Regions from separate parts of the Streptomyces sp. 840.1 genome, predicted to be linked through region 3. Evidence: riboswitches for the same ligand, from Rfam matches in the RefSeq annotation. Region 3 holds a riboswitch; each other region holds the start of a gene.
What was found. A riboswitch is a leader RNA that binds a small molecule or an ion and turns the genes downstream of it on or off. The one in region 3 is predicted to bind S-adenosylmethionine.
Positions count from the first base shown of each region.

Region 1: another riboswitch for S-adenosylmethionine. It lies ahead of EDD93_RS36580 (hypothetical protein); the one in region 3 lies ahead of EDD93_RS33855 (glutathione S-transferase C-terminal domain-containing protein).
Region 2: another riboswitch for S-adenosylmethionine. It lies ahead of thrC (threonine synthase); the one in region 3 lies ahead of EDD93_RS33855 (glutathione S-transferase C-terminal domain-containing protein).

Region 1 is NZ_RJUU01000003.1:917,577-921,782, forward strand. It holds gene EDD93_RS36575 (cytochrome P450) at 1-946, opposite strand, end outside; gene EDD93_RS36580 (hypothetical protein) at 1,150-1,542, opposite strand; SAM riboswitch class IV at 1,592-1,701, opposite strand; gene EDD93_RS36585 (phosphocholine-specific phospholipase C) at 1,855-3,921, opposite strand.
Region 2 is NZ_RJUU01000001.1:1,746,608-1,750,813, reverse strand. It holds gene EDD93_RS08130 (trehalose-6-phosphate synthase) at 1-847, opposite strand, end outside; gene EDD93_RS08125 (glucosyl-3-phosphoglycerate synthase) at 934-1,884, opposite strand; SAM riboswitch class I at 2,038-2,202, shown strand; gene thrC (threonine synthase) at 2,220-3,512, shown strand; gene EDD93_RS08115 (MoaD/ThiS family protein) at 3,584-3,862, shown strand.
Region 3 is NZ_RJUU01000003.1:305,683-309,888, forward strand. It holds gene EDD93_RS33845 (NtaA/DmoA family FMN-dependent monooxygenase) at 1-221, opposite strand, end outside; gene EDD93_RS33850 (LLM class flavin-dependent oxidoreductase) at 242-1,462, opposite strand; SAM riboswitch class IV at 2,036-2,181, shown strand; gene EDD93_RS33855 (glutathione S-transferase C-terminal domain-containing protein) at 2,428-3,201, shown strand; gene EDD93_RS33860 (excinuclease ABC subunit UvrA) at 3,257-4,206, opposite strand, start outside.

The DNA.
Region 1 (4,206 bases), 610 kb from region 3:
GCCGGGTGTCCCGGGCGGCCCAGCGTCCGGCGAGGATCTGGGTCGGCGCGTCCTCCCAGAGCACCTCGTTCATGGTCTCGCCCACACTGCGCCGGCCGCCCGCCATCGAGTGCGCGAACTCGTCCTCGGTGAGCATCAGCCGCAGCGAGTTGCTGATCCAGTCGGCGGTGGTGAGGTGCCCGGCGGCCGTGATGGCCATCAGGTCGAGCATGTACTCCTCGTCGGTGAAGGCCTCGGGGGAGGCGAGCATCCGCGAGGTGACGTCGTCGCCGGGCTCGGCACGCTTCGCGGCGACCAGCCGTGTCATGTGCTCCCCGAAACGCAGGTGGGCCTCCTGCGCGCCCGGACCGCCGTCGGCCAGGTCCTTCAGCACCCGGGCGATGCCGGCGCCCTCGTCGTCGGGGAAGCCGACCAGCCGTGCGAGGACGAGCACGGGAAGGGGTTCGCAGAAGTCGGCGACGAGGTCGGCGGCGCCCCGGCTGCACACGGCGTCGATCAGCCGGTCGGCCAGCTGCTCGCTGTGGCGGCGGATCTCGAACGGGTCGGCCCCTTCGAGGGCGGGTCCGACCATCCGCGCGTGCCGCCGGTGCTCGTCCCCGGCGCTGAAGTAGATGGACGGCAGCGGTCGTCCGACCATGGGCAGCAGCGGCCAGTCGTCGGGGATGTGCTCCCACTGGTTCCACAGTCCGACATCGCGGGGGAACAACTCACCGTCGCTGGTGACCTGATGGAGCTCGCGGTACCCGATGACCAGCCAGGCGGGGAATCCGCCCGGCAGCTCGACGGGGACGACCGGCCCGTGGTCCCGCCGCATGGCGCGGTAGACGGCCTGCGGCTCGGTCTGGAACGAGGGCCCGCTGAGGGGCACGGCCCCCGTCCCCGCGTGCGCGGGGCACTTTGGAGGGGGCGAGGCGGACTCGGGCTCTGTGGAGGATGGGCGCGTCATCGTCCTGACTTCTGTGGCGAACACGTCACGCGTCACGATCGTGCGATCAACGCACGTCCACTATAAGGATGTTATGTGACGCCACAGCGGTCAATGGCGATCAATTGTGCGCCCCGAATGAAGCAACAGGCTGACAAGTCACGACAATTGATCACCCCGTCGAAGCCCCGTCTCCACCCGGGGACGGCAGCCGCCGCACTCGGCTACGAGCGTCCGGAAGCCAGGTCTCCGCACAACTCGCCGCTCTCCAAGGCGACGTTGACGAGTCCGGCGACCCGGTCGGCACCGTCGACGAGCTTGAGCGCATGCCACCGGGCGAGCCAGTACACGCGCCCCCGGTGACCGGCGAGCGATTCCCGCAGCCCGTCGGGAGCGTGCGTCCACACCCTAGGAAGGCTGCCCGCGCAGTCGAACGCGGCACGCAGCTCGACCCACCCATCGTCCCGGACATCACCGGCGGTCAGCAGTATCTCAACGGCCTGACCGGGCTCCTGCCGGCACTTCTTGGCATGGATCCAGTGCACTTGATGGCCTGCGGCGTACCGGTCGCAGTCCTCGCTCCGCACGGAGCCGTGCTCGGTGAGATGACGCAGCATGGTGATTCCCGCCTCCCGGGGATGATGGACCCCGAGCGCTCTGCACCGCGGTCCGCTGTTCCCCGTACCTCGCGCACGGGGCAGGTCGTCACCCGGAGCACCCGCAGCGGAGCGGGGTGCCGTCCAGCAAGCCGGGGCTGCGCACTGGAACTCATGACCCGGCAAAAACCCTAACGCACCGCGGCGGCACCCTCCGACACGCCGGGCCCAATCAGCCGACGGGCAGTCAGGAACGCACAGGGCCGGGCCGGCCCGGCCCGTGCGCCCCCGACACTCCGCGCCGGCTGCCGGTTACGGCGCCGGGGCGGCCGGTCAGCCGGTGACGAGGCCCGGGTCGCTCGTGCCGGCCTCGCCCGTCTCGACGTGTCCGGCGAACCGGCGCAGGAACGTGGCGTCCGCGTCCGACACCACCGTGACGTCGTACCAGCGCTTGCTCCCCCGCAGGTCAACGGTGTGCTTCACGGTGGCGCCCGCCCGCACGGCGAAGGTCTGCGCGCCCCCGCCGTACGCGTCCGCGTTGCGCACGGTCAGCTGGACGGTCCCCGAACCGGTGTGGGTGAGGGTCAGGTCGAGGGCACCACTGGCCGGGTTGTGACGCGCCGTCACCTCCGGTCCGGCCGCCTTGCCGGGCCCACGGAAGCCGCGCAGGAACCCGTTCGGACCGTGCACGGTGAGGTCGGTCACTCCGCCGGAGTAGGCCGTGTTCCAGCTGTCGGAGACCGACTTGCCCGCCTCGGTGGTGTAGGTCCAGGGCCCGTCGCCCCGGTTCGGCGACGTCACCAGGAACTGCGCCCCGGCCGCGTCGCCCCCACTGAAGGTGAGCCGGTACTTCCCGGCCCCGGGGTCGGCCGCTCCGTCCACGAGGGGCGCGTACCGCAGCGGCCGGGTGGGCCGGGTGCCGGTCTCCTGCTTCGGCACACGGCCGGAGACCGGCGGTACCGGTACGTAGTCGGGGTGCCGGGCCCCGTCCGGCGGCGCGTATCCGTCCGTGGAGGGCAGCTCGGCCGGTGCGGCATCCGTGCGGCTGAAGTCGAATGCCGAGGTGAGGTCACCGCAGACGGCCCGCCGCCAGGGCGAGATGTTGGGCTCGCGCACGCCGAAGCGCTTCTCCATGAACCGGATGACGGAGGTGTGGTCGAAGACCTCCGAGCACGCGAACCCGCCGGTGCTCCAGGGGGACACGACCGTCATGGGCACGCGCTGGCCGAGCCCGTACGGCCCGGCCGCGTACCGGACGTCGCCGGGGAAGTGGTCGGCCGAGGTGTCCACGGTCGACAGTCCCTGCGCCGCGCCCGACGGCACGAACGGCGGCACGACATGGTCGAAGAATCCGTCGTTCTCGTCGTAGGTGATGAAGAGGGCGGTCCGGCCCCAGACCTCGGGGTTGGAGGTCAGCGCGTCCAGCACCTGTGAGATGTACCAGGCTCCGTAGTTCGCGGGCCAGTTGGGGTGCTCGCTGTAGGCCTCGGGCGAGACGACCCAGGAGATCTTGGGGAGCGTACCGGCCCGGACATCGGCCTTCAGGTCGTCGAGGAGCCCGTCGCCGTTCTTGACGTCGGTACCGGTGCGCGCCTTGTCGAAGAGGGGGTCGCCGGGCTTGGCGTTGCGATAATTGTTGAAGTAGAGGAGCGAGTTGTCGCCGTACGTCCCCCGGTACGCGTCGTCGATCCACCCCCAGGAACCGGCGGCGTCGAGCCCGTCGCCGATGTCCTGGTAGACCTTCCACGACACCCCGGCCTCCTCCAGCCGCTCGGGATAGGTCTTCCAGCCGTACCCCGCCTCGTCGTTGCCGAGCACGGGGCCGCCGCCGGTTTTGTCGTTGCCGGTGTACCCGCTCCACAGGTAGTAGCGGTTCGGGTCGGTCGAGCCGAGGAACGAGCAGTGATATGCGTCGCAGACGGTGAACGCGTCGGCGAGGGCGTAGTGGAACGGGATGTCTGCGCGTGTGAGGTGGGCCATCGTCGTGGCCGTCTTGGCCGGCACCCACTGGTCGTACGCGCCCTTGTTCATCGCCCGGTGACCGCCGGCCCAGTCGTGGTTCAGATCCTGGAGGAACTGCAGCCCGAGGTCGTCGGCGGGGGGCCGGAACGGCAGCACCTCCTTGCCGAGTCCGTCCTTCTGGTGCCAGACCGGCTTCCCGCTGGGCAGCGTGACCGGACGCGGATCACCGAAGCCGCGCACACCCCTCATGGTGCCGAAGTAGTGATCGAAGGAACGGTTCTCCTGCATCAGCACCACGATGTGCTCCACGTCCTGGAGCGTGCCGGTACGGCCCTTCGCGGGCAGCGAGGCGGCACGGGCGATGCTGCTCGACAACGCGCTGAAGGCGACCGTGCCTCCAGCGAGCTGCAGGAGGCGGCGACGGTTGAGTTCTGCCATGAGTGGGGCCTCTGTGGGGTGAGGAAACATAAGGGCGAAAACGACAGGAGTGTTCCAGAACCGGCGGGCCGACGGAAGACCCGTGCGGTGTGCACGCGGTGGCATTCGGCCGAACAGTCGGCGACGGTGCGGTGGAAATCCTGTCCACAGCCTCGACAGGGGTCCGGCATCCCAGCCGCCCTCAGCGACCTGGGCCCCTCCCGTCTCCGGTACGAACCGCCGGACGTGTCAGGGTTGTTGGCACCTGCGTTGGGGACGGCGGAGTTGTTCCGCCCGGATGACCGG
Region 2 (4,206 bases), on a different contig from region 3:
GGACGATGTTCTTGGACAGCTCCGTGCGGTCCACCCGCACGACCGTCTTGCGGCCGGGGCCCACCTGCTCGCGCAGCGCCGCCATCCGCTCGTCCACGTCCGCCTCGTGCGCGCGCCGGCGCAGGAAGTCCCCGTCGGCGCCGAGCCCGTGCACGCCGACGCGGGTGCGGCCGGTGCCGCCCAGGATCTCCGTGCAGCAGCCGATGAAGCCGTCCGCCCAGCGGCGGGTCAGGAACGCGGCCCGGTCGGCGCCGAGGATGCCGCGCAGCACCTGCTCCGCGATGTCGTCGGGCAGCATCCGGAAGTAGTCGACGGGCGCCCACGGGGTGTGCGAGAAGTGGCCGATCCGCAGGTCGGGGCGGAGCTCGCGGAGCATGCCGGGCACCAGCACCAGGTGGTAGTCCTGCACCAGGACCGCCGCGCCCTCGCCCGCCTCCTCGGCGAGCGCCTGGGCGAAGGCCAGGTTGTAGGCCTCGAAGGACGCCCACCGGCGGCGGAACTCCGCGTCGAAGACGGGTTCCACCGGGGTCTGGTAGAGCATGTGGTGGACGAACCAGAGCACCGAGTTCGCGATGCCGTTGTACGCGTCGGCGTGCACGTCCGCGTCGATGTCGAGCATCCGTACGCCCGGCTCCCCGACCCCGCGCCGTACCGCCTCGCGGTCGCCGTCACCGAGCGCGGCGCAGACCCACATCTTGTCGTCCACCGCGCTCAGCCCGGAGACGAGCCCGCCGCCGCCCCGTTTCGCGTCGAGCGAGCCGTCCTCCCGCAGGGTGTACGAGACCGGGCCGCGGTTGGACGCGACGAGTACCTGGGCGGCGGACTGGGGGGCGTGCTCGGAGACCATGCGCGGAATCTAGCCCGATCCCGAACTGTCCAAACGTGCGTACGGCGGCGTCTCGCCGCACCGCCTCCGCTCCGTGCCGCCCCGCGTCATGCCGCCCGGCGCGCGACGTACTCCTCGATCTCGCGCATCGGCGGCCGCTCCTCGGTGTCCACCGGGTACGTGTGCGGCACGAAGCCGTTCTCGCCGCGCTCGAACTGGGTCAGCGCGGGGCGGACCAGATGGCCGCGCGAAAGCCGCAGCTGGGCGGTCCGGTAGATGGCCGCCGCCATCCGGCCGAGCGCCCGGCCGTCCTGGTGGCGGTGGACGCGGACGCCGACGTCGACCTGGCCGAGCGCGTCCAGGCCGACGGTGTGCAGGGCGTCGACGAGCAGCCCCAGCTCCACTCCGTAACCGACCGGGAACGGCAGCTGTTCGAGCAGCGAGCGGCGTATGGCGTACTCGCCGCCCAGCGGCTGGACGAAGCCGGCCAGCTGCGGCCAGTGCAGATTGAGCAGCGGCCGTGCCACCAGTTCGGTGACCCGCCCGCCCTGACCGGCGGTGTCCCCGAGGGGACGGTCGTACATCGCCTTGACGAACTGCACCGAGGGGTCGGTCAGCAGCGGGCCGACGATGCCGGAGACGAAGTCGGCCGAGAAGTCCTTCAGGTCCGCGTCGACGAAGCAGACGATGTCACCGCCGGTCACCAGCAGTGACCGCCACAGCACCTCGCCCTTGCCGGGGACGGCAGGCAGCCGGGGCAGGATCTCGTCCCGGTGGATCACCCGGGCGCCCGCCTCGCGGGCGACCTCGGAGGTCGCGTCCGTGGAGCCGGAGTCGATCACCACGAGCTCGTCGACCAGCCGGACCTTCTCCATGAGCTCGCGCCGGATCGTGCGGACGATGTCCCCGACCGTCGCCGCCTCGTTGAGCGCGGGCAGTACGACACTCACGCGGCTGCGCCTCGGGTCGCCTCCCCGGGCGGCCAGGAGCTGCTCCAGCGGGCGGTCGGCGCACGACCAGGAACGCCTGGTCAGCCAGCGTTCGACCTCTTCCAGCACGGTCGATACTCCCTGTATGTGATCCATCTCGCGGTTCGGACGACTATCTCAACAGTCCGGTGCTTCGGTTACAGTCTTGAACAACGCAGACGGCCGTGGCATGCCGGGGTCCGTCCGCCGATAAACGCCTGGATCGATGATCCAGTGCCATAGCGCTCATCCAGAGGGACAGAGGGAACGGCCCGTTGAAGTCCCGGCAACCATCCCACCCCCAAGCTCTCGACTTCGCTCGAGCAGGGGGGACCCCCTTCCGCGAGGTCGGGTGGGGAAGGTGCCAATTCCGTCTCGTGGCGAAACGCGTCACGAGGAAGATGAGGAGAAAGGGCCTCGCCATCATGGCTGTTGAGACTGTTGCAGCATCTACCGAATCTTCTGTGGACCTCGGTCCCGCCGCGGCACTTTCCTGCCGCGAGTGCGGAGAGCGATTCGCACTCGGTCCCCTTTTCGCCTGTTCGAGCTGTTTCGGACCGCTCGAAGTGGCTTACGACCTGCCGACCGGTTCCCCGGACGAGCTGAAGAAGCGCATCGAGGCCGGACCCGACAACATCTGGCGTTACGCGCCGCTGCTGCCGGTCCCCTCCGACGTCGCGGACAAGCCGAACATCAACCCCGGCTTCACCAAGCTGGTCAAGGCCGACAACCTCGCCCGTGAGCTGGGCGTCACCGGCGGCCTGTACGTCAAGGATGACTCCGGCAACCCGACGCACTCCTTCAAGGACCGCGTCGTCGCGATCGCCGTCGAGGCCGCCCGTGCCTTCGGTTTCACCACGCTCTCCTGCTCCTCCACCGGCAACCTCGCCGGTGCGGTGGGCGCCGCCGCAGCCCGCGCCGGCCTGCGCTCCTGTGTGTTCATCCCGCACGACCTGGAGCAGGGCAAGGTCGTCATGGCCGCGGTGTACGGCGGTGAGCTGGTCGGCATCGAGGGCAACTACGACGACGTCAACCGCTTCTGCTCGGAGCTCATCGGCGACCCGCTCGGCGAGGGCTGGGGCTTCGTCAACGTCAACCTGCGCCCGTACTACGGCGAGGGTTCCAAGACGCTCGCGTACGAGATCTGCGAGCAGCTCGGCTGGCGGCTGCCCGACCAGATCGTCATCCCGATCGCGTCCGGCTCGCAGCTCACGAAGATCGACAAGGGCCTCCAGGAGCTGATCAAGCTCGGTCTGGTCGAGGACCGGCCGTACAAGATCTTCGGCGCCCAGGCCGAAGGCTGCTCGCCGGTCTCCGCCGCCTTCAAGGCCGGTCACGACGTGGTGCGGCCGCAGAAGCCGAACACGATCGCCAAGTCCCTGGCGATCGGCAACCCGGCCGACGGCCCGTACGTCCTGGACATCGCCCGCCGCACCGGCGGTGCCGTCGAGGACGTCAACGACGAGCAGGTCGTCGACGCGATCAAGCTGCTGGCGCGCACCGAGGGCATCTTCGCCGAGACCGCGGGCGGGGTGACCGTCGGAGTGACGAAGAAGCTGATCGAGGCGGGTCTGCTCGACCCGTCGCTCACGACGGTCGTCCTGAACACCGGTGACGGCCTCAAGACGCTGGACGCGGTGGCCGCCACCTCGCAGGCGACGGCGACGATCAGGCCTAGCCTGGACGCCTTCCGCGCCGCCGGCCTCGGCACCGCCTGAGCGGTCCGCCGCACCAGCTGAGAGGCTGCCGCAGCCTCCGACCACCCGTGACTCCAGGAAGGGCACCCACCATGAGCGTCAAGGTCCGTATCCCCACCATCCTCCGCACCTACACGGGCGGCCAGGCCGAGGTCCCGGCCGAGGGCGCGACCCTCTCCCAGGTCATCGAGTCCCTGGAGAAGGACCACCCGGGCATCGCCGCCCGTGTCCTGGACGACCAGGGCAAGCTCCGCCGTTTCGTCAACGTGTACGTCAACGACGACGACGTGCGCTTCGAGGGCGGCCTGGAAGCGGTCACCCCGGACGGCGCCGGCATCTCGATCATCCCGGCCGTCGCCGGCGGCTGCTGAGCCCCGGGACCCGAGCGGTCCCGCTTCGACGAGTCACCGCGATTGCCCTCTCCGCGACAGAAGCGGAGGGGGCAATTCTGCATGGTTGAGCGCGGTAGAGTGTGGGAAGACCCCTCCGCTGCCCGTGCCGCCCGCATATGAGAATGCGCCCGGCCACGACAAGATGCAGCCAAAGTGCCTGAGCCTCTTGCGCCATAAGTCGCCTTTGCCTGGCCCGACTTGCCCTGGAATCTTATGAGTTCCTCATATTCGGGCGTTCGGCGCTGCCCAGAATTCTCGTCCGATTGACCTGTTGCAGAGGGCAGTTGGGCAGATACATTCGGCCGCGGTCGACGCGTTCCGGC
Region 3 (4,206 bases):
CCGACCACGTCCAGGTCGTATATCTCGCCTCCCTGTTCGCGCAGCCGCAGGCCTTCGGCGAGGAAGAGGAAGTCGAACTTCGCGCGCTCGGAGGTCCGGGCAAAGTGTGCGAAGGAACTGAACTCGATATGGCTGCCGGCCTTCGGGTCACTCCACACGGTGGTGTTGTTGACTCCGGGGAAGTGGGCCGCGAGATGGATCTGCTTGAGCGGCTTGCTCATGATCTGGGGGTCCTTCCGGCTCAGGCGGTCGAGGTCGCGGTGGCGGCGTAGCGGTTCGCCGGACGGGTGAGCCCAAGCAGTCCGCGCAGGGTGCCGGCCTCGTACTCCCGGCGGAAGACGCCCCGGCGCCGCAGTTCGGGGACCAGGCCCCGGGTGATCGCCGGGAGGTCGTGCCCCGCGACGGCGGGGCGCAGCCGGAATCCGGTCAGTCCGGCCGTCGCCAGGTCCTGGAGGAGATCGGCGAGTGCGGCGGGCGTTCCGGTGAAGACCGGGGCGTCGCTGGTGTACGGCTCGCCCGCGAGGTCCTCCAGCCGTTCCCGGCGGGCGGCGGCCGCGGCGGGGTCGTCGTCCAGGAAGACCACCAGGTCGCCGAAGACGTGCAGGGTCTCCTCGGCGCGGCCCGCCGCCGCCTGTTCGGTGCGGATCTCCTCCACGACGCCTCGGGCCTCGCCGGCGTCGTGCGGGGTGACGTATCCGATGTCGGCGGAGCGGGCCACCAGACGGTACGGGACGGTCGCGTGCGCCAGGGCGCTGACGACGGGCTGGCCCTGGGGCGGCCGGGGCGTGACCGAGGGGCCCTTCACCCGGAAGTGCGTGCCCTCGAAGTCGATGTAGTGCAGCTTCGTACGGTCGATGAAGCGTCCGGTGGCGACGTCCCGGATCTCGGCGTCGTCCTCCCAGCTGTCCCAGAGCCGTCGCACCACCTCGATGTGGTCGGCGGCCTCGTCGAACAGGCTGCTCAGCAGCTCCTGCCCGGCGGGGGTGGAGTAGTCCCCGGCGCCGAACGGGGGGAGGGTGCGGCGGCCGAAGTGCGCGGCCTCGTGCCTCCGGGCCGTGACCTGCAGGCGCAGGCCCGCACGTCCGGTGCTCACGTAGTCGAGGGTGGCGATGGCCTTGGATATGTGGAAGGGCTCCGTGTGGGTGGCCACCACCGTCGGGACGATACCGATGTGCCGGGTCAGCGGGGCGATCCGCGCCGCGATGAGGACGGCGTCCAGCCGGCCCCGGACCTGGTCGGTGCGCCCGTCGGGCTCGGTGCGGGACGAGGACTGGAGGCCGAGTCCGTCCTCGATGGTCACGAAGTCGAGCAGTCCGCGTTCGGCCTCGGTGACCAGGTCGCTCCAGTAGGCGGCGGTGAACAGTTCGCCGGGCCGGGCCGTGGGTTCGCGCCAGGCGGCGGGGTGCCAGCCCGCGCCGTCCAGGGCCACGGCGAGATGCAGGGGAGAGGGTGACGAGGACACGGAGGTGGTGCCTTCCTGATCGACCGTACGGCGGAAGCCGGCCCGGACCCCGGGCGCCGACGAGCCGGTCGGGAACGACACGACGGAGCGCGGGCGCACAGCACGGTGCGGGGCCAGGGAGGGGAGGACGACGCACCGCGGCAGCGGTGGGCGTCAGAGCATCAGAGCGTCAGAGCGCCGGAAGGCGGTCAGCCTCGGCAGCGGACGCGACGGGCGGCGGTACACAGCGCGCTGCTGACACGCTGCAGGTCGACGGCGCGGTCCGCGCAGAGCAGGACGCGGCCCCGGGACCGCCAGGCAGCCATCCCTTCAGCTGCGTGCATCGCTCTCACCGTCACCATTCCGCCCCGTGGGGCCTCGCGGCTGCCGGACACCGTCCGGTCATCTCCTGCGGCATCCCGCAGCGCGGGTATCACCGGCCGGATGATCCGGGCTTCTCGCCGGCACCGGAGCCGTTGCGCACCGCAAGTTATGCATGCGTCAAGGGGAGTGTCAACGCCGGTGACCAACAGGCGAGATGCCCCCCGTGGCCTCCTTGACGGCGTCACGTGGCGCACGGAAACTGGCCTGGACGGTCACGATTGTCAGCGCCCCCGTGCGGGATCAGTCCTGCTCACGGGGTCATCGGCCCCGGCCCGCTGGCAGGCAACCCTTCCACCGCGACGGGGTGCCCCGGGTGACGACCGGGTCCCGCCGGCGTGGCGGGGCAAGCGTGGTCTCGCGTCTCGCGAGCCCCGGAGTCAGGACGGGCGGGATTTGTCCAGGAACGGCTTGACGAGGCGCCTGCACATCGATCTGTTGCGTGTCTCCAGCGCGTACTAGGACCTGACACTCCGCACGGCAGGTCCGCGCTGTCGCGTTTTCGGGCCGGGTTTCCGAAGCGCAGTCGTTCCCCATCCGGTCGCCGGTGCCCACAAGGCGGCGGTGGCTTCCTCGTTCCCACAGGGATCTCCACAGGGAGAGTCATGCCCGAGACAGCTTCGCGCAGTTCCAGCACAGCCAACTCGATCACGTGCGGCTCGATCCCGTCCGGACCGGGTCCGTGCGTTCCGCACCCCCGTCCCAAGGTGACCGTGCCGTCCTCCCGCATCCACAGCCGCATCGGGGTCGGCCTGGCCGGCGGCTTCTACCCGGCCCCGCACCGCTACGAGCTCTTCCTGTCGGCGAGTTGTCCGCGGTCGATGCGTATCTCGATCACTCTCGCCCTGCTCGGTCTCCAGGACTCGGTCGCCACCACCTTCCTGGGGCACCCCGCCGGGGCGCCCGAGGCGCTCGCCTCGCTGCGCAGCGCGTACGAGGCCACGTTGCACCACTACGACGGTCCGCTGACGGCGCCCGCGCTGTGCGACCGGTGGAGCGGACGCATCGTCAGCAACCACACGCCCGACATCCTCCGCGATCTCGCGGGCCTGCTCTCGGGCCATGACGAGGCCCGTCCGTCGGCGCTGCGGCCGCCGGAGCTGGCGGCGGACATCGAGGCCCTTCGCGAGCTGCTGGACCGGGATGTCACGCCCCGGGCGGGTCGTACGCAGCGGTCGGCGGCCCTGGACCTGCTGGAGCGGTCGCTCGCCCCGCGGCCCTACGCGCTGGGCGAGGAACTGACCGCTGCGGATGTGGACCTGTGGGTGGCGCTCGTCCATCTCGGCCCGGCCGGCACTCTTGGCGCCCGTCCCCGGCTCCAGGAGTACGTGGAGCGCCTCGGCGGCCACCCCGCCTTCCCGAAGCCGCCGGAGCGCTGAACGCACCGGCGGCGTCGGCCGGGGCGGCCGGGGCGGCCGCCCTCGGCGTTCCCCCTCAGGCTCCGACGTAGGCCGCGAGGTGTTCGCCGGTGAGCGTGGAGCGGTCCTCGACCAGATCGGCGGGGGTGCCCTCGAAGACGAGCGATCCGCCGTCGTGACCGGCGCCGGGGCCGAGGTCGATGATCCAGTCGGCGTGCGCCATGACCGCTTGGTGGTGCTCGATCACGATGACGGACTTCCCGGAGTCCACGAGCCGGTCGAGCAGGCCGAGCAGTTGCTCGACGTCCGCGAGGTGCAGGCCGGTGGTCGGCTCGTCGAGGACGTAGACGCCGCCCTTCTCGCCCATGTGCGTGGCCAGCTTGAGCCGTTGCCGCTCACCGCCGGACAGGGTGGTGAGCGGCTGGCCCAGGCTGAGGTAGCCGAGCCCGACGTCGGCTAGCCTGCCGAGAACGCGGTGGGCGGCGGGTGTGTGCGCCTCGCCGGCGCCGAAGAACTCCTCGGCCTCGGTCACCGACATCGCGAGCACCTCGCTGATGTCGCGGCCGCCGAGACGGTATTCGAGCACCGAGGCCAGGAACCGCTTCCCCTCGCACTCCTCGCAGACGGTGGCGACGCCGGCCATCATCGCCAGGTCGGTGTAGACGACCCCGACGCCGTTGCAACCGGGGCAGGCACCCTCGGAGTTGGCGCTGAACAGGGCCGGCTTCACGTCGTTGGCCTTGGCGAACGCCTTGCGGATCGGGTCGAGCAGCCCGGTGTACGTGGCGGGGTTGCTCCGTCGCGAGCCCCGGATCGCGCCCTGGTCGATCGACACCACCCCGTCCAGTCCGGAGACCGAGCCGTGGATCAGTGAGCTCTTGCCGGAGCCGGCGACGCCCGTGACCACGGCGAGGACCCCGAGCGGGATGTCGACGTCGACGCCGCGCAGGTTGTTCGCGTCCGCTCCCCGGACCTCCAGCGCGCCGCTGGGCTTGCGCGGCGCTTCCTTGAGAGTGGCCCGGTCGT